One region of the Pseudoalteromonas sp. B131b genome, then DNA from elsewhere that is predicted to be linked to it. Evidence: predicted binding sites of a transcription regulator. Region 1 holds the regulator's gene; the other holds the start of a gene.
The links. The regulator NrdR, encoded in region 1, represses ribonucleotide reductase genes. The targets are predictions, from matches to a motif close to AAACACNANATNTNGTGTTT.
Positions count from the first base shown of each region.

Region 1 (8,231 bases):
TAGATAAATCAGCACTAAAACCGTCAATATGTTTATCAACTACGGTTAAGCAAACGCCATTGGTTGCAATGCTGTCGCCTAGCTTTACGTCTTTCATATCAAGGTCAGCACTTTGGATACGAATGGCTAAGTCGCCTTGTTTTTTTGTAATAAAGCAATTTTGCCTGTGGCTTCTATTATCCCAGTAAACATAGCGCTACTCTTTTTATTAAGTGATTTTAATGAGTTTTTAACGCGGTGATACGTAAGTCGTCACCAATGCGCGCACATTCATTAAATGTTAAATCAACGGTGTTTTGCATACTCGTCAATTCAGGAAAATTAACTAAACTTTTTGCATCATGGCCCATTAGTTTAGGCGCTAAATAAAAAACAAACTCGTCAACTAAATTAAGCTCTGTCATTTTACCAGCAAGTGTTGCGCCAGCTTCAAGCCAAACATTATTAAACTGCAGTTGCCCAAGTTTTTCTAAAACGGCTTGTAAATCAACTTTACCGTTACTTTCACTGACTTCAATATGCTTTACAAAATGCGGCCATTGCAATGATTTATCAACCTTAATGGTAAATATAATTACATCACTTTGGATTTCAAATAAAGCAAGGTCAGGTGTTAAACGGTTTTGAGAGTCAATTATAACACGCACGGGCTGGCGAAGCGGCAAATCAGTAGGCAGTGTGCAAGGCAGCTCACTTAGTCGCACATTAAGTTTAGCATCATCGACTAACACGGTATCGGCACCGGTTAAAATAGCGCAGCTTTTCGCTCGGTATAATTGTACGTCTTGTCGAGCAGCAGGACTTGTGATCCACTTACTTTGCCCATTTTTAAGCGCTGTTTTACCATCAATACTTGCTGCCATTTTACAGGTCACATAAGGTAAGCCTTGTTCCATACGCTTAAAAAAGCCAACGTTAAGTGCCCGCGCTTGTGATTCAAGTAACCCATAAGCAACGTCAATACCGGCGTCGCTCAATATTTTAAGGCCTTTGCCTGCAACTTGTGGGTTTGTATCAACCATAGCGGCAATTACTTTTACTACGCCCGCCTTTTTTAAGCCTTCAGCGCACGGTGGCGTACGCCCATAATGACTACACGGTTCAAGCGTTACATAAGCCGTTGCACCTTGTGCATTTTTTCCAGCGATTGCCAGTGCATTTACTTCAGCATGACCTTGACCTGCTAATTGATGAAAACCCTCACCAATTATTTGATTATTTTTAACTAATACACAGCCAACATTAGGGTTAGGCGTGGTAGTAAACCGGCCTTTTTTGGCAAGTTCTATGGCACGTGCCATATACATTTCGTCATGTTCAGTAAAAGTAGTTTGGCTTTGCATTGTTATACCAATTGCGTTAAATAAGTGTTCTATTATAGCGCTAAGAAAATAGCGTAATAACAAGGCGAAAATTATGACATATAGTTATTCTATATAAATAATTTTTAACGCAGTGAGTGCGCTATTTAATGCGATAGAATGATCATGTTTTTAATAAAATTGGTATTACTCCCCTAAACGGGCAATTTCTTCGCCAAATTCGCGTATGTCTTCAAACGAACGATAAACAGAGGCAAATCTTACGTAAGCTACTTTATCGAGCTTTTTGAGGGCTTCCATAATGCATTCACCCACCAAATGGCTTGAAATTTCTCGCTCGCCTGTAGCACGCAACTGCGATTTTATTATATTCACTACTTCGTCTACTTGCTCTGTGCTCACTGGGCGTTTTTCGAGTGCGCGATTTAAGCCATTTAATAATTTATCTTCGTTAAATGGTTCGCGGCTACCGTCTTGTTTAATAACACGAGGCATAACCAGTTCAGCGCCTTCAAATGTAGTAAAGCGCTCGTGGCAGTCGTTACACTCACGACGCCTGCGAACTTGATGGCCGCCGCCAACAAGGCGTGAGTCAATAACTTTAGTATCTTTTGCGGTACAAAATGGACAATGCATAGCTCGGTACTTCCGTTTTAAAACAAAAAAGACCGCTAAATAGCGGTCTTTTATCTTAGCAAAAAAATAGGGCCTGTTGACCTTTCAGGATTAAATTTGTTCTATCTAGGGGCGATTTAATCGCGGCGCGAGGTTTGTAACCTAGTGGGCTAAGTAAAAACCGAGCAACAAAGAGTAAATCGCCCCTAGGACGAACCCGAGGGCAGTGCATGTTTGCCATTTATGCTGCGTTATCGCCTATTTGTGTGGAGTAACCACACTACATAGACTCTGCCTTGCCTAAAAACCAAACATACTACTGCAAATTAAACCTCGAAAGATAAACAGGCCCCTAGCCTATGTGCTCTAAATTACTGCTGCTTATGCAATTAAGCGTAAACAGGTAATTTTGCACAAATTGCTTTAACTTTTTCTTTAACTTGCACCTGTACAGATTCATCAGTGATGTTATCTAGTACGTCACAAATCCAGCCAGCAAGCTCTTTTGATTCTTCTTCTTTGAAACCACGACGAGTGATTGCAGGAGAACCAATACGCAAACCAGATGTTACAAATGGAGAACGTGGATCGTTTGGCACTGAGTTTTTATTAACTGTGATGTTAGCGTTACCAAGGGCTGCGTCTGCATCTTTACCAGTAATATCTTTATCGATCAAATCGAGTAGGAATAAGTGGTTTTCAGTTTTGTCAGATACGATTTTGTAGCCGCGCTCTTGCATTACAGCAACCATTGCTTTTGCGTTTTTAACAACTTGTGTTTGGTATACTTTAAATTCTGGTTGAAGCGCTTCTTTAAATGCCACTGCTTTTGCTGCAATAACGTGACATAAAGGGCCACCTTGGCCACCAGGGAAAACTGCGCTGTTAAGCTTTTTATAGATTGCTTCGTCGCCACATGCAGAAATAATTAAACCACCACGAGGACCAGCAAGTGTTTTATGCGTAGTTGTAGTTACAACATGTGCATGAGGAACTGGGCTTGGGTAAACCCCTGCCGCAATTAAACCTGCAACGTGAGCCATATCAACAAACAGGTAAGCACCTACTTTGTCAGCAATTTCACGGAATTTAGCCCAATCAACAATACCTGAGTACGCTGAGAAACCACCAATAATCATTTTTGGTTTGTGCTCAAGTGCTAGTGCTTCAACTTGTGCGTAATCAATTTCGCCCGTTGCTTCATCTAGTCCGTATTGTATTGCATTGTAAAGCTTACCAGAGAAGCTTACGTGAGAACCGTGAGTTAAGTGACCACCATGAGCTAAGCTCATACCAAGTACAGTGTCGCCTGCTTCTAATAGCGCTAGAAAAACAGCAGCATTTGCTTGCGAACCGGCATGTGGCTGTACGTTTGCGTAGTCAGAACCAAATAATTCGTTAGCACGGTCAATTGCTAATTGCTCAACAACATCTACATGCTCACAACCGCCATAATAACGTTTGCCTGGGTAACCTTCTGCGTATTTGTTAGTAAGCTGTGAACCCTGTGCTTCTAGTACACGTGGGCTACAGTAGTTTTCAGATGCAATTAGTTCAATGTGCTCTTCTTGGCGAGCAGTTTCTTTAGTGATTGCGTCAAATAACTCTGGATCAAAATCCGAAATATTCATGCTACGTTCTAACATTGGGGTCTCCTAGGGCAACGTGTATGGTGTTTTTTAGAGGCTTTATTGTACGCTTTAAACGACTCTTTGCCTACGCTCTTAAGTTGAGGATATTTAAACAGGGATTGAAACTATTTCACAGACTTTTTAAGATGATATTTTTTAATAAGTACATAACTATTTTAAATGCATTTCATTTTTCACATTTAATTAGCTAATGAAAGCCTCTCTTTTTTGAATTATAATTTATAAAAAAAGCGGCCATAGCCGCTTTAATTGTTATTTTTTATTATCCTAGCTTTGCAAGTATTTCTGTACGTAATGCGTCGTAATCGGCGTTTATATCGCTTGCTAGACATGGTTTTGCTAATGCATCGCTAAGTGGTTTTGGCATATCCAATTCAATATTTAAAATATCCTCCACGCTTTCTTTAAACTTAGCAGGGTGAGCGGTCGCTAAAAAGATACCCGCTGCACCAGGCGCTCGATTTTCAACAAGACCTTGGTACGCAATAGCAGTGTGAGGCTCTGCAACATAACCCGTTTGTTGAATTTTTTTCATCACCGATTGCGTGTCTTGCTCGTTTACGCTAGTTGAATAAAAGTTATCGTAGCTAAACCAGTTATTATCTAACATTGTTTGCACACGTGGCCAGTTGTTTGGCTTACTTACATCCATTGCATTTGAAAGCGACTCAAGTGTTGCGCTTGGCGTCCACGTTTTATCAAGCATAAAGCGCGGCACAGTATCATTTTGGTTGGTTGTTGCACTTAATTTACCTACAGGTAAGCCAATAACCGCACCAATCATTGCAGCACATACATTACCAAAGTTGCCACTTGGCACTGATATATGCGCTGTTGCGCGTTTTTCTTTTGGTAGTTGTGCAATGGCCTCAAAGTAATAACAAACCTGAGCAACTAAACGGCTAATATTAATTGAATTAGCAGAATTAAGCCCAAGTGTTGATTTAACTTCTTCATCTAAAAAGGCATTTTTAACTAACTCTTGGCAATCATCAAAGCTGCCCTCAACTGCATAACAATGAATATTGTTACCTAGCGTAGTAAATAGCTTTTGCTGAGCAAGTGAAATTTTGCCTTTAGGATATAAAATTACAACATCAATATTTGGCTTGTTATAAAAAGCATGTGCAACGGCTGCACCAGTATCGCCCGATGTTGCGGTTAAAATAGTTACTTTTTCATCTTTATTAAATTGCGCCAAACACTCTGCCATAAAGCGACCACCAAAGTCTTTAAACGCAAGCGTAGGACCATGAAACAACTCTAAGCAGTATGTATTCTCTTCAACTTCCACCAGCTTAACTGGAAAATTAAATGCATTTTTAACCATTTGTGCCACAGTGTCGCTTGGTAGCTCATCACCAATTAGGTGAGATAATATTTTGCCACTGCGTGTAACAAAGTCCATATCAAGCAATGCATCAACATCGGACAGTGGGGCAAGGGTTTCAGGAAAAAACACACCTTGATTACGACCCAAACCTGTTTTTACGGCTTCAACGAACGACACTTTTTGTGAGCTATCTTTTAAATTATGTAATTGCATGACTACCTATCCTATAAAACTGTTAATTGACGCGTGCCGTCGTTATCTAATTTACAAATGTGGCAAAAGCCTTGCTCGTTAATGTAATTTGCCTCTAACCACTGCGCGCATTGCTGTGCAGCTTCAAGTGTTTTACATACACTAAACAAGGTGGGTCCTGCGCCCGAAATACTCACTATTTCAGCGCCCAGCGCTGGTAAGCTTGCTTTGGCTTCACTAAAGCCTTTAATAAGCGGTGCGCGGTAAGGTTCTGCTATTTCATCTTTCATTATGCTCAGCGCATCGTCAAAACGATTAGTTAACAGTAAGCTACTAAATGCCGATAAACGCTGTGCAAACTCAACACTTGCATGCATGCTCAACTCTTTTGGTAAAACCGAGCGCGCTTTTGCAGTGTTGAGTGAAAAACCAGGGAACGCAGCAACGTAGTACCAATTTTCATCAACAGGCAGTGCAATCGATTTATCAGGGATTAAACCACCTGTTAATTGCAAACCACCTAAATAACATGGCGTGATGTTGTCGTAATGACGGCCACCGCTCACTACAGCTTCGAAGTCAGCCATAAGCTCAATAAGCTCAACCTGACTTAAGTTAGTTTGTGCAAATTGATCAAGAGCAGCAAAGGTAGCCACGACCGAGCATGCACTAGATCCAAGTCCAGATCCAATTGGTAAATTCTTTTTAAGCTCGAGCTTTACGCTTGGCATAGTAGGCGCAACATGCGCTCTAAAATGCACTAAACACTGGTACGCTAAATTATCCTGCGCATCACTTGGTAACTTATGAGCGTACTCGCCTGTGCAAATAAATTCGTCGCTTGGTGCTGCGCTGACAACGGCTACATCGCCTAATAAACTGCCATCAATTGGCGCAAGGGCTGCGCCAAGGGCATCAAAACCCACTGCAAAATTACCAATAGACGCCGGCGCATATACTTCAATCATAATGTGCTCCTAGCGCGATAGCGTTTTTAAAATATCAGCAAATACACCCGCTGCTGTTACTTCAGAGCCTGCACCATAACCACGAATTACAAACGGACGCGGCTGGTAGTATTGGCTTAAAATAGCAAGTGCATTTTCGCCATCGCGAATTACATTAAGCGCATGTTTTTCATCTACCGCTTCAATACCTACTTTACAGTGACCTTCTTTAATTGTACCTACATAACGAAGTACCTTACCTTCGCTCGCAGCGCTTTGAATGCGGTCATTAAAATCAGCATCTAGGCTTGGTAGTTTTGCCATAAACTCATCAACGCTATCGCCTTGTGCAAAACCAACTGGTAATACCGATTCAACTTCGATATCGCTCAGCTCCAACTTCATGCCGGCTTCGCGTGCAATGATCAGTAACTTACGTGCTACATCGGTACCCGATAAATCATCACGAGGGTCTGGCTCTGTAAAGCCGCTTTCTTTGGCTTTAATGGTTGCCTCAGAAAGTGATAAACCATCTTGAAGTGCGCCAAACATATACGAAAGTGAACCTGATAAAATACCGCTAAACTCTAACAATTCATCACCAGCACCAAATAACGATTGTAAGTTATCGATTACTGGTAAGCCTGCACCAACGTTTGTTTCGTATAAGAATTTCCGATTATTCTTTTGCGTTGCCGCAATTAAATCTTGGTAATACGTGTATGAGCTTGTTGTCGCTTTTTTATTAGCAGCAACTACATGAAAGCCTGCATTTAAAAAGTCTACATACTGCGCAGCAAGTGCATCTGAAGATGTACAATCTACTAATACCGGATTCACTAAGTGGTTTTGCTTAACAAATTGCTCTACTACCTTTAAATCAAATGCTTGCTCAGATGAGGCCAATTTTTGCTGCCAATCACTAAAAGCAATGCCTTCGTTATCAAGGTGTAATTGACGAGAGTTAGCAACACCGTACAAGTTGAGTTTAATATTACGCTTTTCAAGCCAAGCTTGTTGACGTTCAAGCTGATTAATAAGCTCTAGCCCTACTAAGCCACAACCTAGTAAAAACACATCAATTGACGGCACATGCGTGAAAAAGTTTTCATGGCATATTTTTACGGCGTCATTACATAACTCACCATCAATTACCGCAGAAATAGCACTTTCTGTAGAATCCTGTGCAATTGCCACAATATTTACTTGCGCTTGTGCAAGCGATGCAAAAAACTTAGCTGCTAAACCACGGTGTGCGCGCATGTTATCGCCCACTAAAGTAACAATGGCTAAATTGCGCTGCACTTGTACAGGCTCAATAAGCCCTGCTTGTAATTCAAGCTCAAATGCAGTTTGTAGCGCATCGAGTGCAAGTGCTAGGTCTGTTTCGTGCACACAAAAACTAATGCTAAATTCACATGATGATTGCGTGATCAATACAATTGATACATTATCGTGAGCAAGCGCGTTAAATACCTTAGACGCCATCCCTACTTTACCTTTCATGCCAGGGCCTGAAACAGTTAACATTGCAAGGTCTTGTAAGCTCGAAAGCGCTTTTACGGGCTCATCAGATGAATAATCATTACCAATTAATGAGCCTTGTGCGTCTGGGTTATGCGTATTTTTAATTTCACATGGCACGCCTGCTTTAGCACACGGTAAAATTGTTTTAGGGTGAAGTACTTTTGCACCAAAGTAAGAAAGCTCCATCGCTTCTTTATAAGATAAAAAATCTACTTTAGTGGCTTTTTTAATATAACGAGGATCAGCGCTATATACGCCATCAACGTCAGTCCAAATTTGGCAAATCTCAGCTTCTAAACATGCCGCAGCAATAGCTGCTGAGTAATCTGAACCATTACGGCCAAGCGTTGTAAGCTCACCTTTATCATTACTCGCCGTAAAACCAGGCATGATATAAATAGTGGCAGGGTTTTCTTTAAGCACAGCTTGAAAGCGAGCTTTACTTGCCACTAAATCCGCTTCTGCATCAATGTAGCCACCCGTTGAAGCTATACAGCTTGTTGCTTCTAAGTATCTTGCATCTTGCGAGTCCAATAAAGCCTGCATTAAAGAAACACTAACGCGCTCTCCAAAGCTAATTACAAATGCGCGAACTTGATCGGGGCAACATTGTATAAGCGACACGCCATCTAATTTATTTTTA
Region 1 covers NZ_JARLUZ010000001.1:1,738,349-1,746,579, reverse strand. Annotated here, with positions in the region: partial or broken gene P4S65_RS07935 (riboflavin synthase) at 1-192, opposite strand, end outside; gene ribD (bifunctional diaminohydroxyphosphoribosylaminopyrimidine deaminase/5-amino-6-(5-phosphoribosylamino)uracil reductase RibD) at 219-1,343, opposite strand; gene nrdR (transcriptional regulator NrdR) at 1,509-1,958, opposite strand; gene glyA (serine hydroxymethyltransferase) at 2,327-3,583, opposite strand; gene thrC (threonine synthase) at 3,852-5,135, opposite strand; gene thrB (homoserine kinase) at 5,147-6,082, opposite strand; gene thrA (bifunctional aspartate kinase/homoserine dehydrogenase I) at 6,092-8,231, opposite strand, start outside.

Region 2 (8,231 bases), 1.1 Mb from region 1:
GTTGAATGTAACCCACAATAATAAAAATTATAAAGGTATGAAAATGAATAATATGTTAGAAAAATTTAGTTTAGAGGGCAAAGTAGCCCTTGTTACAGGTTGTAAGCGCGGTATTGGTAAAGGTATTGCTCTAGGTTTAGCACAGGCTGGCGCTGATATTATTGGTGTATCTGCAAGCTTAGAGCTTGAAAGATCTGAAGTAGAAAAAGAAGTTAAAGCACTTGGCCGAAATTTTAAAGCCTACCAATGTGATTTTGGTGATCGTGATGCGCTTTATTCGTTTATTAATGATGTAAAAAGTGATTTTCCAAAAATTGATATTTTAGTCAATAATGCAGGTACAATCCTTCGTGCTCCTGCGGCTGAGCATGGCGATGATTTATGGGATAAAGTGATTGAAGTTAACTTGAATGCTCAATTTATTTTAAGCCGCGAAATAGGCAAACAAATGATAGAGCATGGCGAGGGTAAAGTTATTTTCACGGCTTCTTTGCTCACTTTTCAAGGTGGTATTACAGTACCAGGTTACGCAGCTAGTAAAGGTGCTATTGGGCAATTGGTTATGGCGCTTTCTAATGAATGGGCTGGCAAAGGCATTAATGTAAATGCGATTGCGCCAGGTTACATTGATACCGATAACACTGAGGCATTACGCAATGACAAAGAGCGTAATGCAGCCATCTTAGCGCGTATTCCACAAGGTCGATGGGGAAATCCTGAAGACTTTAAAGGGCCTGCTGTGTTCTTGGCTTCTGAGGCTGCTAGTTACGTAAACGGCGCTATTTTATTGGTTGATGGCGGATGGATGGGGAGATAGTTCAATGAACTTTCATAATAATGTGAATTTTATAAATGGCGAATATGTTGCTTCTAAAGCAAGTGGCACGATTGAAATATTAAGCCCATCTACAGGTAAAAAAATTGGTGAAATACCAAAAGGCTGTATAGAAGATGCGCAGTATGCACTTGAATCAGCGAATGTAGGACAGAAAAAGTGGGCTAAATTGACAGCTCGCACACGTCAAAATATATTGCGTGTGTTTGCTAACAAAATTCGTGAAAATAAAGATATTCTTGCGCCAATGCTTGTTGCAGAGCAAGGTAAATTACTATCAGTTGCACAAATGGAAGTCGACGTAACAGCGACTTTTATTGACTATGCATGCGACCATGCACTTACTATTGAAGGCGATATTTTACCTTCAGATAACGATGATGAAAAAATATACATTCATAAAGTGCCACGAGGCGTAGTTGTGGGTATTACTGCGTGGAATTTTCCGTTGGCATTGGCTGGTCGTAAAATTGGACCTGCGTTGATCACAGGTAACTCTATTGTATTAAAACCTACTCAAGAAACACCTTTAGCAACCACCGAGCTAGGTCGTTTAGCAAACGAAGCGGGTATTCCTGCTGGCGTGCTAAACGTTATTAATGGATCAGGTTCTGTTGTTGGCCAAGCATTGTGTGAAAGCCCAATTACTAAAATGATCACCATGACAGGCTCTACTGCTGCAGGTAAGCAAATCTACAAAACTAGCGCAGAATACATGACGCCTGTAATGCTTGAACTTGGCGGTAAAGCGCCAATGGTTGTTATGGCCGATGCCGACCTTGATGAGGCTGTTGAAGGTGCGCTTTGGGGTCGTTTTGCTAACTGCGGGCAAGTATGCACCTGTGTTGAGCGTTTATATGTTCAAGAGTCTGTGTACGATGCGTTTATGGCTAAATTTATACCAGCTGTAAAAGCACTTCGTGTTGGAGATCCTATGAACCCAGATACGCAAATGGGTCCTAAATGTAATCAACGCGAAATAGACAACATTGATCACATAGTTCAACAAAGTATTCAACAAGGCGCTTCTGTCGCCACTGGTGGTAAAGTTGCTTCTGTTGAGGGTTTTGAAGGCGGTTGTTGGTACGAACCCACGTTACTTGTAGACGTTAAGCAAAATAACATTGCAGTGCACGAAGAAACTTTTGGCCCAGTACTCCCTATTGTTAAAGTTAAAGATATGGAGCAAGCGATTGAATACTGTAACGACAGTATTTATGGCTTAAGCGCTTATATATTTACGCAAAACTTTTTCGATATTAATAAAGCCATTAACGAATTAGAAGTGGGTGAAGTTTATATTAACCGTGGTATGGGTGAGCAGCACCAAGGTTTTCATAATGGCTGGAAACAGAGCGGCTTTGGCGGCGAAGATGGTAAATTTGGTCTAGAGCAATATCTAGAGAAGAAAACCGTTTATTTGAAAGAAAAATAATATTCCAAAATTTAGCCGTAATGCAGCTTAAGCAAAAAGCCAATAATGTTTTCATTATTGGCTTTTTATTTGTCAGCAGATTACTTTAAATTAATACTTATATCGCCATTGGGTTTACAGCAGCACAACAATATTTCGCCTTCTCGCACAAACGCAAGTGGCTCTTCGTTATACTCAACACTGCCAGACACTAAAGTAGCTCTGCAAGCTCCACAGTAGCCTTCACGGCATTGGAATGCGACGTCTATTTTCATGGATTCTAAGCAGTGTAAAAGAGAAGGGCAGCCAGTATTAAATTCTATACACTGGCTGTTTTCTGCAAGCGTTATGCTTGCAGTAGACTTGTCACTCATTATAAATCAAAATCACCAAATTCTGATGCATCAACTTGAGAGTCAATTTGACCAACAAGGTATGAGCTTATTTCTGCTTCTTGTGGTGCTACTTGTACATTATCAGACACGAGCCATGAGTTGATCCATGGAATAGGGTTACTGTTGTTTTCAAACTGTGCAGGTAAGCCAATCGCAGTCATACGGGCGTTGGTGATGTATTCAACGTACTGACATAAAATATGTTTATTTAAACCAATCATTGAGCCATCTTTAAACAGGTATTCTGCCCATTCTTTTTCTTGCTCTGCGGCTTCAACAAACATTTTAATTGCTTCGTCTCGGCACTGAGCGGCAACAATCGCCATTTCTGGGTCGTCTTTACCGTCTTGCATAATATTTAAAATATGCTGAGTACCCGAAAGATGCAGTGCTTCATCGCGCGCAATAAGCTTGATGATTTTAGCGTTACCTTCCATCAGTTCACGCTCAGCAAACGCAAACGAACATGCAAAGCTTACGTAAAAACGAATCGCCTCTAAAATATTTACCGACATCATTGCAAGGTAAAGTTTCTTTTTAAGCTCAAATAAATTCACGATAACGGTTTTACCGTTAATTTCGTGTTTGCCTTCACCGTATAAATTGTAAAGTGATACAGAGTTAATTAGGTCATCGTAATATTTTGTTACCGCATCAGCACGTTCGCTAATTTTATCGTTGCTAACAATGTCATCAAAAATAAGCTCAGGTGCTTGTGTTACGTTACGGATAATATGCGTGTATGAGCGGCTGTGAATTGTTTCACTGAACGCCCATGTTTCTATCCATGTTTCAAGCTCTGGTAGCGATACAATTGGAAGTAGAGCCACGTTTGGCGAACGACCTTGTACACTATCAAGCAGTGTTTGGTATTTTAAGTTGCTTAAAAATATATGCTTTTCGTGATCTGGTAATGCCTGAAAGTCTAAACGGTCTTTACTTACATCTACTTCCTCAGGACGCCAAAAGAAAGACAGTTGCTTTTCAATTAGCTTTTCAAAAATTGGGTATTTTTGTTGGTCGTAACGAGATACGTTTACAGTTTGGCCAAAAAACATTGGCTCTTGCATTTGGTTATTATGGTTTCGGCTAAAAGTAGTATAAGACATGTTTATCACTCAAAAAACTATCAGAAAAAGCGGGCTAAATGCCCGCTTAAAATAAAAATCAGCAGTTATATTTTACACGCGCCGCCTTCACAATCGTCATCTTCCACTTCTGGAGCATCTTCTTGTGAATCTGAGGCGCCATCGCGAGTATTGTGGTAATACAAGGTTTTAACACCTAGTTTGTACGCGCTTAGTAAGTCTTTTAATAAGACTTGCATAGGTACTTTACCGCCTTCGAACTTGTTTGGATCATAATTTGTATTTGCAGAAATTGTTTGGTCAACAAATTTTTGCATTATGCCAACAAGCTGTAAGTAACCATCGTTTGATGGGATATCCCATAATAACTCATAGTTATTTTTTAAGCGTTCATACTCAGGAACTACTTGTTTTAAAATACCATCTTTGCTTGCTTTAACACTAATATGTCCACGTGGTGGCTCAATACCGTTAGTTGCGTTAGAGATTTGCGACGATGTTTCTGATGGCATTAATGCACTTAGTGTTGAGTTACGCATGCCGTGCTCTTTAATGTTTGCACGTAATGTATCCCAATCAAGATGAAGTGGTTCATCACAAATCTTATCTAAATCACGTTTGTACGTATCAGTTGGCATAATGCCTTGAGAGTACGTTGTTTCGTTAAACTTAGGACATGCACCACGCTCTTTAGCAAGCTCATTAGATGCTTTCATCAAGTAGTATTGAATCGCTTCAAATGTTTTGTGAGTCAGGGCGTTCGCGCTGCCATCTGAATAACGTTTACCGTTTTTAGCTAGGTAGTATGCGTAGTTAATTACACCTATTCCTAACGTACGGCGTCCCATAGTTGCATTTTTAGCAGCCGGTACAGGGTAGTCTTGGAAATCAAGTAAGTTATCAAGTGCACGTACAGCAAGCTCAGCTAATTCTTCAAGCTCATCAAGTGATTCTATTGCACCTAAGTTAAACGCAGAAAGTGTACAAAGGGCAATTTCGCCTTCTTCGTCATTTACGTTATTAAGTGGCTTAGTTGGCAATGCAATTTCTAAACATAAGTTAGATTGGCGAATAGGCGCAACTTTAGCAATGAACGGGCTGTGTGTATTACAGTGATCCACATTTTGTAAGTAAATACGACCAGTACTTGCACGTTCTTGGGCAAACATAGAGAAAAGCTCAATGGCTTTGATACGCTTTTTACGGATAGACTCGTCTTGTTCGTATTTGACGTAAAGCGCATCAAATTCTGCTTGGTCTTCAAAAAATGCATCATAAAGGCCAGGCACATCTGATGGGCTAAATAACGTAATGTAATCGTCTTTAATTAAACGAGAATACATTAATTTATTAAATTGTACGCCGTAATCTAGGTGACGAACACGGTTGTCCTCTACACCACGATTATTTTTAAGTACCAGTAGGTTTTCTACTTCTAGGTGCCAAAGCGGGTAGAACAATGTTGCAGCGCCGCCACGTACACCACCTTGCGAACAACTTTTAACCGCTGTTTGAAAGTGCTTATAAAAAGGAATACAACCAGTGTGATACGCTTCGCCATTACGAATATGGCTACCTAGCGCACGAATTCGACCTGCGTTAATACCAATACCCGCACGTTGTGAAACGTACTTAACAATAGCTGATGATGTTGCATTGATTGAATCGAGGCTGTCGCCACATTCAATTAATACACATGAGCTAAATTGACGAGTAGGGGTACGAACACCAGCCATTATTGGTGTAGGCAATGAAATCTTAAATAACGATACCGCATCATAAAAACGTTTAATGTAATTAGTACGCGTTTCACGTGGGTAGTCAGCAAATAAACTTGCCGCTACTAAAATATATAAAAACTGTGCGCTTTCGTAAATTTCACCTGTTACACGGTTTTGAACGAGGTACTTACCTTCAAGCTGTTTTACAGCAGCGTAGCTGAAGTTAAGATCGCGAGAATGATCAAGGTACGCATCAAGCTCATCTAACTCTTGCTCTGTATAATCTACTAATAAGTGAGCATCATAGCGTTTGTCTTCAACCATTTTAGTTACATGATCAAATAAACGTGGTGGCTCAAATTGGCCATAGGCTTTTTTACGTAGGTGGAATACAGCTAAACGCGCTGATAAATACTGGTAATCTGGCGATTCTTTTGAAATCTGATCTGCAGCTGCTTTAATAATGGTTTCGTGAATATCTTTGGTACGAATACCATCGTAAAATTGAATGTGTGATTTTAATTCAACTTGCGAAACCGAAACGTTATTTAAACCTTCGGCGGCCCATTCAATAACGCGATGGATCTTATCAAGATCAAGCGGCTCTTTACGCCCGTCACGTTTGCTTACAGATAACTGTTGGTTCATAGCTTTGCCTGTATTCCTTGGGGATTATGTATTTTGACCAATGTTTACACCTCAAATTAGCAAGGTGTAGTGCTCATTTATTATAGGTTTCACCAAATTAGTGAATTTAATTGAATAACATTTGGCCACAATATCTGGTGTTGTTCAATTTAGAGATCACAAGATAGTGTGGTCTGCATTGTTTTGCAAGGGACATAATTGCCCCTGTTTGTGGATAACTTTGGGATAACGCATTTGTGTTAGTAGACACTCACCTTCGAACAATCATTTAAGTTGAAATATGCAAAAATCAACTAATGATCTGCTAAATTTACGCATTTTAAAAATAAATTTTGACTGCTTTTTTTATCAGCAAGCTTTGCCTAAAAACTAACACAATCACAATATATAGTGTTTATTAATTAACATAGCACTATATATGGTTAAAACCATCAATTGGACTTAGCCAGTTTAAATTGGCTTTCCAGCTTAATGCCTCATCTTCACTGGGAATGTAACCCCAAAGTGCAGTCGCGGTATGCATACCTGCTGCTTTGCCTGCTTGTATGTCACGCTGTGCATCACCAATGTATAAACAACGCTTTGGCTGTACTTGCATAAGCTTTGCACAATGTAGCAGTGGTAAAGGTGATGGCTTAGCCTCTGCTAAAGTGTCACCACTTATTACTACACTGGCATTTTTTAAAGCAGGAATAGCTGCAACTAAAGGATCGGTTAAAAACCCTGGTTTGTTAGTCATGATCCCCCATTTGATCTTTTTCTGATCTAGGGCGATAAGTAACGATTCAACTCCGCTGAAGCAGCGTGTGTGATTTGCTATGTTTGCAGCGTACTCGTCAACTAATTGCTTTATAAGCTCGTTTTGGGGTTGTTTGTCCCATAACGCTTTAAAACCAGCCTCTAATAATGCGCCAGCGCCGTTAGATGCCGCAGGACGGTATATATCACTACTAACAGGCTCTATTTTATTGCTAATAAGCACCGCGTTTAAAGCGGCACCTAAATCATCAGCAGTGTCGAGTAGGGTGCCGTCTAAATCAAATAAAAATGCATCGTACTCAATAAGGGGATGGGGGCTTGAGAGTTAGCCATTAAGCTAACTTCTCAAAATAAAGTATGTAATTTACGCTAACGTCGTTATTAAGCGTATATTGCTTTGATAGTGGGTTATAAGAAAGGCCTGTACTTGCACGAACTTTTAAACCCGCTTGCTCTGCCCATGCAATGAGCTGTGCAGGTTTTATAAACTTTTTATGGTCGTGTGTACCTTCAGGCACCATTTTTAAAAGCTTTTCAGCACCAACAATAGCGTATAAGTATGCTTTAGGTGTTTTGTTCAGGGTTGAAAAAAACACGTCTGCGCCTGGTTTGGCTAATGCGGCTACGGCATGAATGATAGATGCTGGGTCGGGAACGTGCTCAAGCATTTCCATACAGGTTATTACATCAAAGCGCTCTGGATTTTGTGAAGCAAACTCTTCTGCAGGCACTTTTATATAATCTACATTTACGCCAGTTTCTAAACTGTGCAACTTAGCAACAGTTAAAGGCTCTTGCCCCATGTCGATGCCAGTTACTTTTGCGCCCATGCGCGCCATGCTTTGGCTTAAAATACCGCCACCACAGCCAACGTCGAGTGTTTCTTTATCGAATAAACCTTGCGTTTTGTTTGCTATAAAGTCTAAACGTAACGGGTTAATTTCGTGAAGAGGTTTGAATTCTCCGTCTAGGTCCCACCAACGCTCGGCGATGGCTTCAAATTTTGCTATTTCTGCGTGATCTACATTTTGATGTTCGGTCATAAAATACTTCCTCGTCAATCTGAGGCCATTATATAGGGCTAAATTGGTAAATCGCAAAGTTTTGCGCCTGTAAATTAAAATTAATTGTGATAGCATGGCTGTTAGAAATAATAACAATACTCTTAATCCCCAATACCGGGTCGTTGAGAGCTGATACTGAAGGAATGTGATATCAAATGACTGATCTCGCCAATGAAATTCTGCCAGTCAATATTGAAGACGAGTTAAAAAACTCCTACTTAGATTACGCGATGAGCGTAATTGTAGGACGTGCATTACCAGACGTACGTGACGGCTTAAAACCTGTTCATCGCCGCGTTTTGTTTGC
Region 2 covers NZ_JARLUZ010000001.1:2,843,906-2,852,136, forward strand. Annotated here, with positions in the region: gene P4S65_RS13120 ((R,R)-butanediol dehydrogenase) at 1-21, shown strand, start outside; gene P4S65_RS13125 (2,5-didehydro-3-deoxy-L-galactonate 5-reductase) at 53-817, shown strand; gene aldA (aldehyde dehydrogenase) at 822-2,270, shown strand; gene yfaE (class I ribonucleotide reductase maintenance protein YfaE) at 2,351-2,623, opposite strand; gene nrdB (class Ia ribonucleoside-diphosphate reductase subunit beta) at 2,623-3,753, opposite strand; gene nrdA (class 1a ribonucleoside-diphosphate reductase subunit alpha) at 3,819-6,101, opposite strand; gene P4S65_RS13150 (HAD-IA family hydrolase) at 6,514-7,164, opposite strand; gene ubiG (bifunctional 2-polyprenyl-6-hydroxyphenol methylase/3-demethylubiquinol 3-O-methyltransferase UbiG) at 7,193-7,903, opposite strand; partial or broken gene gyrA (DNA gyrase subunit A) at 8,080-8,231, shown strand, end outside.
Region 2: the regulator NrdR is predicted to act here: its motif matches at 6,225-6,244, upstream of nrdA (class 1a ribonucleoside-diphosphate reductase subunit alpha).